3 regions of the Leptospira licerasiae serovar Varillal str. VAR 010 genome follow, and region 2 is predicted to be linked to each of the others. Evidence: riboswitches for the same ligand, from Rfam matches in the RefSeq annotation. Region 2 holds a riboswitch; each other region holds the start of a gene.
What was found. A riboswitch is a leader RNA that binds a small molecule or an ion and turns the genes downstream of it on or off. The one in region 2 is predicted to bind cobalamin.

Region 1: linked by a shared signal. The riboswitch ahead of LEP1GSC185_RS15540 (CbtB domain-containing protein) and the one ahead of LEP1GSC185_RS03755 (LIC13354 family exoprotein) in region 2 are both predicted to bind cobalamin.
Region 3: linked by a shared signal. The riboswitch ahead of LEP1GSC185_RS13880 (TonB-dependent receptor) and the one ahead of LEP1GSC185_RS03755 (LIC13354 family exoprotein) in region 2 are both predicted to bind cobalamin.

What each region holds. Positions count from the first base shown of each region.
Region 1 covers NZ_AHOO02000012.1:144,747-148,023, reverse strand. Annotated here, with positions in the region: gene LEP1GSC185_RS15550 (CbiX/SirB N-terminal domain-containing protein) at 1-451, opposite strand, end outside; gene LEP1GSC185_RS15545 (CbtA family protein) at 448-1,263, opposite strand; gene LEP1GSC185_RS15540 (CbtB domain-containing protein) at 1,254-1,436, opposite strand; cobalamin riboswitch at 1,575-1,758, opposite strand; gene LEP1GSC185_RS15535 (SDR family NAD(P)-dependent oxidoreductase) at 1,878-2,738, opposite strand; gene LEP1GSC185_RS15530 (alginate export family protein) at 3,204-3,277, opposite strand, start outside.
Region 2 covers NZ_AHOO02000005.1:712,088-715,364, reverse strand. Annotated here, with positions in the region: gene LEP1GSC185_RS03760 (flavin monoamine oxidase family protein) at 1-854, opposite strand, end outside; adenosylcobalamin (AdoCbl) riboswitch at 1,093-1,219, shown strand; gene LEP1GSC185_RS03755 (LIC13354 family exoprotein) at 1,412-1,993, shown strand; gene LEP1GSC185_RS03750 (LIC_13355 family lipoprotein) at 2,031-2,888, shown strand; gene cobT (nicotinate-nucleotide--dimethylbenzimidazole phosphoribosyltransferase) at 2,965-3,277, shown strand, end outside.
Region 3 covers NZ_AHOO02000011.1:303,695-306,971, reverse strand. Annotated here, with positions in the region: gene LEP1GSC185_RS13895 (CapA family protein) at 1-173, shown strand, start outside; gene lsa26 (surface adhesion protein Lsa26) at 421-1,161, opposite strand; cobalamin riboswitch at 1,496-1,683, shown strand; gene LEP1GSC185_RS13880 (TonB-dependent receptor) at 1,710-3,277, shown strand, end outside.

The sequences.
Region 1 (3,277 bases), on a different contig from region 2:
AAAAATCTCCGTTTGCATCCGGATCGGAAGAACCTCTGTTTACAACTATCACTCCGGTTTTATGGGACTGTTCTTTATTTAGAGGTAAAAATTCTTCCGTACGTTTTCTAAGTAATGATATCATTTTAGAATGAATACCTAAACTGTTCGCAATTTTAAAGGAATGGCCTGGGAACTCCGATTTAACTCTATCTAGAACGATCGGGATATCGTTTTTGATATGGCCGGAAGAATACAAAAATAGTGGAAATATTATAATATTTAAATATTCTTTACTGAGGTCTCTAAGAGCGGTTTCCAGATCCGGTTTTGCAAGTTCCACATAAGCATATGAAATTTTCAGATCAGGGCGGGAGATAGAGTATGCTTCTACCAAGGAAACGAATTCCAAATTGGAATTTTCTTCCCTACTGCCATGGCCTAATACCAGAACCGCAATTTTCGGTTTCATTCGAATTCCAATGCCCTCTTCGGTTTCAAGAATAGAAAAAATAGAGAAGATAATAGAAACCAGAAGATCAGATTGGTGAGGAAAGTTACATATTCGAATTGCAGCCTCAATTCTTTTGGAGCGGCAAAATCCTCCGAGATCTCAGGTACACCAATATAAAAGGGAATTCCGACAAAAAATAGAACGGTCACTGCGGCCAATATCCATTTTAAAATATTATGGATATTTAAATATGTTAGAAGGAATCGAGATACCGAAAGGCCGACAATACTGGATCCAACGCAAAGATACCACCATGCCTGTCTTTCCGGATAGTCGTATACGCCCGAAGTCCTGCCCGGTAATTCTGGAGGAAGGCCCAAAAATGGAATTCCGAAGAATATTAAAAATCCTCCTATTGTAAATGAAATACTTAGTGCGATTGCTTTAGAAAGGGAAGGATTCTCAAAAAAACCATCCGGAGGAAAGATTACCATCCAGAGGGAAATTAAAATACCGAAAGAAATGCCTAATAGAACTGAACCTGCGAATGTTCCTAAATTTCTTTTTTGCCAAAAATTATCTTTCTCGACTTTTTCAAAAGAAGCGGATTTCTCTTCTGACTGAGAATTGACGTCTCCATGGCCATGAGAGTGAGAATGTCCATGGACTGTATTCAAATTATCTGATATAGATTTGGATTCAAACTTCTCAGCTTCAGAGATGAGAGGAAGATTCCAAACACAAACCAGAATTCCCAAAACAAGACCTGATGCCAGACCGGAGAATATTCCCGTTCGTAAAAGATCAGAAAATCCGGATCTTAATGGCATGGAAATCCCGTAGAATGCCTAATATCGTGAAAAGTATCATGTAAATACACCATGGGTTCCAAACCGACCACATAGATCGTAGAAAAAGCGAGAAACCCTGCCAAAACTAGAGCGAAAGCTCTAAGCCGTGATCCGGCTCCGGAAAAATCCTTCGAAACGGAAATCGAGCGCATAAAAATCCCTCCTAAGAGATCTTCACCTAACAAGATATATGCGATACTAAGGCACAAAAGATTGAGCCAAAGCATCGAATGTGTAAAAAAATTTTAATTTAGTTACGGCCGGTCTTACATCCGAGACTGGATCACGTAGCTTCAGGATTTTTGTAAGGTCGTTTTCTGACTCGAGATCGTCCTACTCAGCACGTCTTCCCAGGTTTTACACCCAGTGACATCTTGTGCCTTTTGTCCCTCTTACAGCGGCGGGTACCGTGACGGATTTGCACCGTCTTCCCATAGATGAAGACATCTATGTTCCTACAAAAATAGACTGAGATTTCAGGATCTATTTAGGTGAGTGATTTTGTATAGTATTTTATTTTCTATCGAGTAAAATTCTATACTATGCCTCTACCTTTGGAGCTTTAGATTCAGGCTAGTTCAAAGAGGTGTCTTCTATTGGAGTCGTTTTTTCTTATCCAGTCTGGATTGAGCCGCTTTTAATTCGGAATCGGTAAGTTTGATGCTAAATTCCGGAAAATGTCTAAATAGAAAATATTGGAGCCAAGAATCCCAGCCTGTGTATCCGATGAACTTTTTATTCGGTATCCATTTTAATATCGCTTTCGCTACTGAATCAATCGCATGCACTTTATTTAAAGCAGAACCCATTTCAATTTCTTTGCTCAATTCGGGTTTGTCGGTGTTTTCTTTTTCTAAACCTGGAGTGTCCGTTGTGGGAGGAAGGAATAATTTCACTTTTACTCCATGAAGCATCATCTCTTGGCGAAAACCTTGCGCAAAACCGACAATCGCAAATTTGCTGGCCGAATAAGCTCCATATCCGTAGATAGAAAAGAACGCCAAAGTAGAGGCTAAAAATACGATCTCTCCGCTTTTTTGTTTTGCAAAATGATCGTTAAAGGCGAGTGCACTGTTTACATGACCGAAATAGTTCACATCCATTAGGTTTCTGTAAATTTCCTCGTCTAGATCGGAAGCTTCACCCGCTTTTGCGAAGCCGCTGCTACAAATCAAAAGATCCAATCCCCCTAAAGTTTGGATTACCTTTTTAGCTTCTTTTTCCAAAGCTTTCTTGTCCGAAACGTCTAAAACTGCGAATCCGAAGATTGCGGTTGGAGTTCCTACAGCCCTTAGTTCTTGGACAGTTTTTTCTAAGTTTGATTTTCCTCTGGCTGAAACGATAACACTTGCTCCCGCCTTAGCCAATTCGATAGCGATCCCTTTTCCTATACCTGCTGAACCGCCCGTTATAAATACTTTTTTACCTTTGTATCTGCTGAATGACATGTTTATAAATTCTCTTCAATGCGGGCAAGATTTCCCTTTTTGGGAAACTATTCAATCTAATTAGAGACTTTTTAAATAAAGAATACGAGAACTTGTTCCAAAATCTTAAACGCTTTGGTCCAAAAACAAATCTTGCCTTTTCCCTCCTATGATACTGAATACGGGAGATCCAAGGTCCTTAATGCAGAATATACCTTTCCTGGAAAATCTAAGGAAGAAGATCCCAAGTTTGGAAAAAATTGAGACCGTTATACTTCCATGTTAAAAGAAAGGAAGGTCCCGGCGAAAACTGTGCTCAGCAAAAAGGAAGTTTTTCGTCTTAACTATTGTTAATAAATTATAGAACCATTTTGAGCTCGATTGGGTATTGAATTATTGTCTAATACATCCTAGTCATTACTAATAAGTTAAGCTCTTTAAAAAAGAAAGGAGAGGCCGTTACTATAGGCCTCCCTTCTAGAAAGGATTGCCTTATAGAGAGGCGGAGACCATGAGATAAAAGAACTTAGAAGTATCGTCAAACGTATACCTGTTCTCAGGATTAG
Region 2 (3,277 bases):
TTATCCAATCCAGGATTCCATTTTACGTTCGAGATCTGGTTCGCAGGTAAAGTGCAGATACAAGTAGAACCGGTAAACTTTCTTCCGGAAGCTGTAGTAACCGTAACCCCTGTCGAATCCTGATCTACGGAAAGAACAGGATCAGAAAAAACAAACTCAGTATTTTCGATATTCATCACCAAAGTTTTCGCTATACTTTCCATTCCACCTTCTACCCTGCTATTCCTTTGAGGAAATTGTGCAAGATCGCCCAAAACTTTTTCGGCGGATAAAACTCGGATACTATCTCCATAGTGAAGTGAAAGTTTATGACCGAGCAAGGTCAGATCTTCTGGACTGACTCCTTGATATATTAAATAATTATAAAAGCTAATACGATCTAACGCCTGCTGCTGAGAGGTATCTAATTTAGAATTTTGTGATACAAGCTTATTAAGGATCTCTTGGGACTTTGGGGAAAGTTCCCAAGTACCCGCTTTTTTATAAGTCCCTAAGAACAGATCCGGGACCAAAGGAGAAGATTGCAATTTTAAACCGAGTTCCCTAACTAAGCTGCGAACTGTTTTATCTTCCGAAGATACCCATTCTGCTCCTATATCGACAATGTGACCGGAAGGATCTTGTATAGATCTTACTCTTCCACCCACTCTGTCTGTGGCTTCAATCAGAGTAACCTTACTTCCGGTTTTTCCTAATATGTATGCTGAATAAAGTCCTGAAAGTCCTCCGCCGAGTACGATCACTTTTTTTCCGGTGTTCGTATTCTGAGCGGATAAATTTCCCTTACGACTTCCTAATAAAGCTGCGGCACTTAAAATTCCGGCTTTCAGAAAAGTAGATCGGGTAATTTTCATCGGATTCCTCTTGGAAGTTTTATTAGAACTCTCTCTTTTATTTTCGGTCTATGAAAGATCTTTCCCGATTTTTTTGCGGAATAGAATGTCTCATCGAGCTGAAATTATGTACCGAATCCTTCCTAATCGTTCGTATGTCTAAAATATCGCCGATTTATTCGTATATTGCAAGGAATAGATAGCTTTCTTACTTTCATACTTTTTCCCTTGCCAGAGGAAGTGCTAAACCAAAACCTGGAATTACGCTTTCAGGGAGGAAGTCGGGTGAAAATCCCGCGCTGACCCGCAACTGTGATGTCCGTCTATACGGAATAAGCCAGATCTTCCCCGCGATACTTAGACCTCGAGGTTGGGGGGTATCGTAAATCTCGCTCTTTAGCGCATCAGCGCTTTCTGCGATGGGGCCCCGAAAGTTAAAATGTCGGGGCTCTCGAACGGAAAAAAGAAACCACCGCAAATACAAAATCGTTCAGATCTTTATAAGATCAATGGTCGACTAACGTTATTTTGCTTATATTTTCTTTTTCCGCGATATCCGGCAGAACCAGGAGAGAAAAATGAGAAAATTCAGAAAACAAGCAGCTTCGCTGTTAACCCTCACTTCACTATTCGTATTCGCTAACTGTTTCGAATTAGGAGAGTCAAAAAAATCAGACGATCCGAGCACACTTGCGTTGGTGGCATTAGCTGGATTAAATCCGATTGCGGGTAATTATAATTACTACAATGGAACTTCTGATTATGCTGGAGGGACCTATACCGCTCCAGGAAATGAAATTGTAGGGACATACAATATTTCTCTTTCTTTAGTCGCACAAACCATGTTCGACGAAACATATGGAAACAGTTACCTATATGGAGAGATCCAAGAAATCGATACGACTAAAAAAGTCATTTATGTTCGCTTCCGATCCGATTCTTCTTTTTCTCAAGGAAATTACGGTTGGTACAGATGGACTGTTAAAGACGGTAAAACTTATGTTTGTCCGGACCTTTCCGACGTATCCACTCAAACAACTTTAGCGTCTGCGAAGGACGATGATTTGGATTATTATTCCGACCCAAGCAATATTAATGCAGGTTGCGGTTTAAATAGCGGTTTCGATCCGGCTCCTTGGAGCAGGCTTGAACTGAACTAAAATCGAACGAGAGAAACAGGTAGAACAAGATATTCATATGAAAATATTTCAAATTTCCGTAATATTGACCTGTTTCTTTTTTGGACTCGTCAATTGTGAGGATTCCAAGAGTTCATCCTCCGCAGAGTCTCTCCTCGCCTTAGGATTAGGAGGATCTGCTCTCTTAAGCTCCTGCGATTTGAGAAATCCTGAAACAGGCAGAGGAATTTTTGTAGCGGATGAAATCGTTTCGGCACCAACTAGCAACGGGATCGGATTCAAAGATTCGAATTGTCTGGTAGATGGAATTCGAGGTCAGGGTAAATTTAACGGTTCTTTAGACGTTTATAGTTTGGAAGATTCCGGAAGTGGATCAGCGATCATACTTCGATGGGCTGGTGTAAAGGTACTTCCTACAAGCGGTATTGACTTTATAGTTTATGAAAACCCTTTCTTTGTGGGAGTTCAAAACGGTACTAATTCCTTCGACAACGTTTTTATGGAACCTCTAATAGTAGAAGTAGGTAACGATCTGACCAATTGGTGCGGTTGGGACCCTGAATATACAAATTCCGATCCGAACACATTCGTAGGAAATCCGATTTACTGGGCTAGATTCGCAGGCATCACCCCTTTCGCTTATAATCAGGATACAAATCCTATGACCGTTTCGGAAGTATTTGATACGGATATCGTTAACGGTAGAGGGGGAGGAGACGGTTTCGATTTAGCCGATTCTAATTTTGGAAATTCAGGTTCCGGTTGCGATGGAACTTTAAAAAGCGAAATCCAAACGAATGGATTCACTTATATCAAAATATCGGCTGCTAAAACGATTTTAACCTCTCTGCCTATCGATTCAGCTCATGCAAATCCCGATATTGACGGAGTTATCGCAAAATCTGTTACTCCTTAACCTAAAGCCAGCCGAATAAGGATCTTCCGATCTTTTTTCGGTTTAATAATTTAAAATTTTTACAAGTGAAAACAATATGATCCGCCCAAAAGATGTACACCAATTGAACTTAGATAAATGTTTACGCAATAAAATAGATACCAAGACGAAACCATTAGGTGCCTTGGGAAAATTAGAGGATCTTGCCTACCGGATCGGCACGATCCAGAACACAGTAGATCCAATATTATCCAATCCTCATTTGCTTGTATTTGCCGGAGACCATGGACTGGCAGACTCCGGAGTTTCAGCGTTTCCGAAAGAAGTGACTTACCAAATGGTATTAAACTTTTTGAATGGAGGAGCGGCGATCAATGTATTCTGCAAACAACACGGCATCAAATTGCTAG
Region 3 (3,277 bases), on a different contig from region 2:
ACAAACAAGGGAATTTTATAAAGGGTAAGATCCATCCATTGCAGTTAAGTCAAAACGGTATTCCTGCTCCCGATCCGGAGGCAAAAACTACGGAACTGATCCAGTCTTTGACTAAATCCGATTTTCCAGGCAAAGGACCGAAAATCCAATTAGATGGAAGTTTTTATCCATAAAAAGATGAGGGCAGCCATGTAGGAATTCCTACAAATTTGGCCCTTATTTTTAATTGTAAATTTTACGATTTTCTGATATAGGGAAAACAGCTTCTCCCACGAACCCGCCTCCACCACCCAAAACAAGGGTGGGGCCGTTTCCCCCAACAATGTGGGAATTCCCACATAGGGGTCACATCCAAAAATAAAAAAGCCGACTCAGGAACTCCTGCATCGGCTTTTTTACTTAATAAAACCTTAATGTTGATTACTGGGTTTTGCCTGCGGGTTCCAGAGCTCCTGCTGGAGCTTTGAAGTTGATCTCATAAATATCGTAATGAGAATCTCTCCATCCTGTTACGTATGCTACGGAAACTCCTAAGAAATATCTAAGTCCGAACTTAAGGGCGTTGGTGGCAAAAGTCGCGATCTCTTCGTCGGTGATAGAGAATGGATGCACTTTATTTCTGGTCTCATCCAGGTATAAACCTTCCCAGGTTCCAATCATAGTTCCTTTATATTCTAAACTTAGAATACGACCGGTAACGGAAAAATTTCGTTTTCCTCCTGTTTTAGTTTTACTTACGATCTTATCAGGCAAACCTTTTGGAAGTGATCTTTCTTGGAGTTGAGCTCCTACTATTTCGTAATCGGAAGACAATGCAATAGGTTCGAATCTGTGGATCCTATATTGGACTAAAATTTCCTGATTTAAATTTTTGCTTAAGAAGTTAACCACGTCAGCGTTCTCGGGACGTACGCTGAATTCGATTTTTTGTTTTGCCGGAACAAAACATTCGTCCTTCATTTCGTCGCAAGCTTCTGAATCGTTTATAGTATAAACTTCTAAAAGACCTTCATAGGATTCGAAAACGATCCCTCTGCTTTCGAATTGGATCAATTTTGCAACCGTCCAGCCCTCGGAATATGTTCCGGCTGCGGACAAGGATGAGGTAGTTAAAAGAAAGATCCCTAATAAAAGAAATCTTAAGGATGGAATTCGTTTCATTCGAGTTCGGTGCTCCCTGTTATGTAAGTAGCCCCGCAAGAAAATCCTTTTGGGCTACGAATTCGTGAATCCTTTCCGGTTTTTATCTTACATCAAGAAAATATTTCTTTCTGAATTTGAAAAATCAGCCTGCTACATCGATAAATCCCTCCGTGATCTCAGCGTTCTTTGTGATACCAAAAATGCACAAACAAGTTTCGCACAGAGCTTAGGGAGCACACAGAGTTATAATTTACGAGACCCGCCAGGGATGCGTAGGGCGCGAAGCGTCCCGGAGGGACTAGCCCGGAGCAGCCCGGTCTTGCGTTAGCAAGAGGCGGCCAAACCTTTTTCAGATTGCTCCGCCTGATCGGGTTGGGAACCTGGTCTTGCAAGTAGATCCGAAAAGGGAATCCGGTGAAAATCCGGAGCTGTACCCGCAGCTGTAATCGCCTAAACGGTCGGACAAAACCACTGTCGAAAGACGGGAAGGGTCCGAACCTTCGCGTAAGTCAGAAAACCTATCGGAGCTGCTTTCAATTCTCTGGCTTTCGGGAGTTAAGGCCTCAATGTACAAAAGACCCAAACGATTCGGCAAAATTCTTCATCTAGGGCTCTTCTTATTTTCAGTCCAAATTTTTTCCCAAGAGACTCAGAAGTCGGAAAGCTCCACAGTAAAAGTGGTCGGAAAGACTAGTTCTAATTCTCAGCCGGAAAATTTCAGAAAAAATCCGACAGGTTTTCAGACTTCCATCGATTTGGATCAATACAATGCACGTTATACGAATCTTCCGGATGTTTTGGAAAGAGAAGTCGGAGTCAGGATCAGAAGATACGGAGGTCTTGGTTCTTATTCCACTCTTTCTCTTAGAGGGACAAATCCGAATCAAACTAGGATCTTTATAGACGGTGTCCCTTTTAATAATGCACAAGGGGGAGAAGTAAACCTTGCAGATCTTCCTTTCGATAATTTGCAAAGTATAGAAGTATATCGAAGTGGAGCTCCTGTCGGATTTTCCGGATCAGCGATCGGTGGAAGTGTGAATTTGGTTACAAGGACAGGATCGGGGCCTCCTAAAACTCGAGTGAATATAGGAGCGGGAAGTTTTAATACTGGAAAGGGTAGCATAACGCATACGGGGACTTACGGCGGGATTGGAGCAAGTGTATTCTTACTTGGGGAAAAATCGGACCAAAACTTTTCTTTTCTTAATAATCACGGGACTGTACTCGTAAATCCTTTTGATGATACGATAGACAGAAGAAGGAACGCGGAATACGAGAGAACTTCCGGGATGATCGGTCTAAGCGGAGATATCGGAGCGACCAAGATCAAATTTTGGAACGATTTGAATTACAGGTTTCATGGAATTCCAGGACCTGCAAGTAACCAGACCCAGCAAGTTCATCGCAGATATCTTAGAAATACTTCTTCACTCGGAACGGATACTAAAGGTTTGTTCGACGGTTTGTTGAGATTGGAAACTCGGACCTTCACTTCGTTTACGAACGACGATCTATTCGATCCTAAATCTGAATTTTCCAAAGGAACTCCTAACTCTAGTGCTTATATGGGTCAGTCGGGGTTCCAGGTTACTCCTACTCTTTATTTATTAGAATATTATCAAATTTTAAAATTTCATGCAGGGATAGAAAGGGAAACTTTCGAAAGATCCAGAAGTACTCCTCAAAATATAGATCTAAAATATGAGCCTGGAAAAACAAGGACATATACTACATTTCAAGTAGAGGACGAGTTCCGGTTTTTGGATGGAAAGTTAGTTTTGACTCCTGGGGTTTCTTGGGATTCTTATAGGGATAAATTCCAATCGGACGAACCATGGTATAGAAAACAGGATCCGTTTGCTTCCGCGGTAAAGACAACCGAGTTTTCGAATCCTAAGGCGGGGCTTCTCTGGAGGTTTTGGGAAAAGGAAAATTATTCTTTGGAATTCAAATCCAATATCGCAAGACAATATCGAATTCCGAGTTTTTTGGAACTATTCGGAGAAGTTGGTACAATCATCGCTAACGATTCTCTTAAACCGGAGAGAAGCGAGAACGGGGACGCGGGGATAACCGGAAGGTACAAAAACGGAGAACTCAAATCCAATATTACGGTTTCTTATTTTAGAAA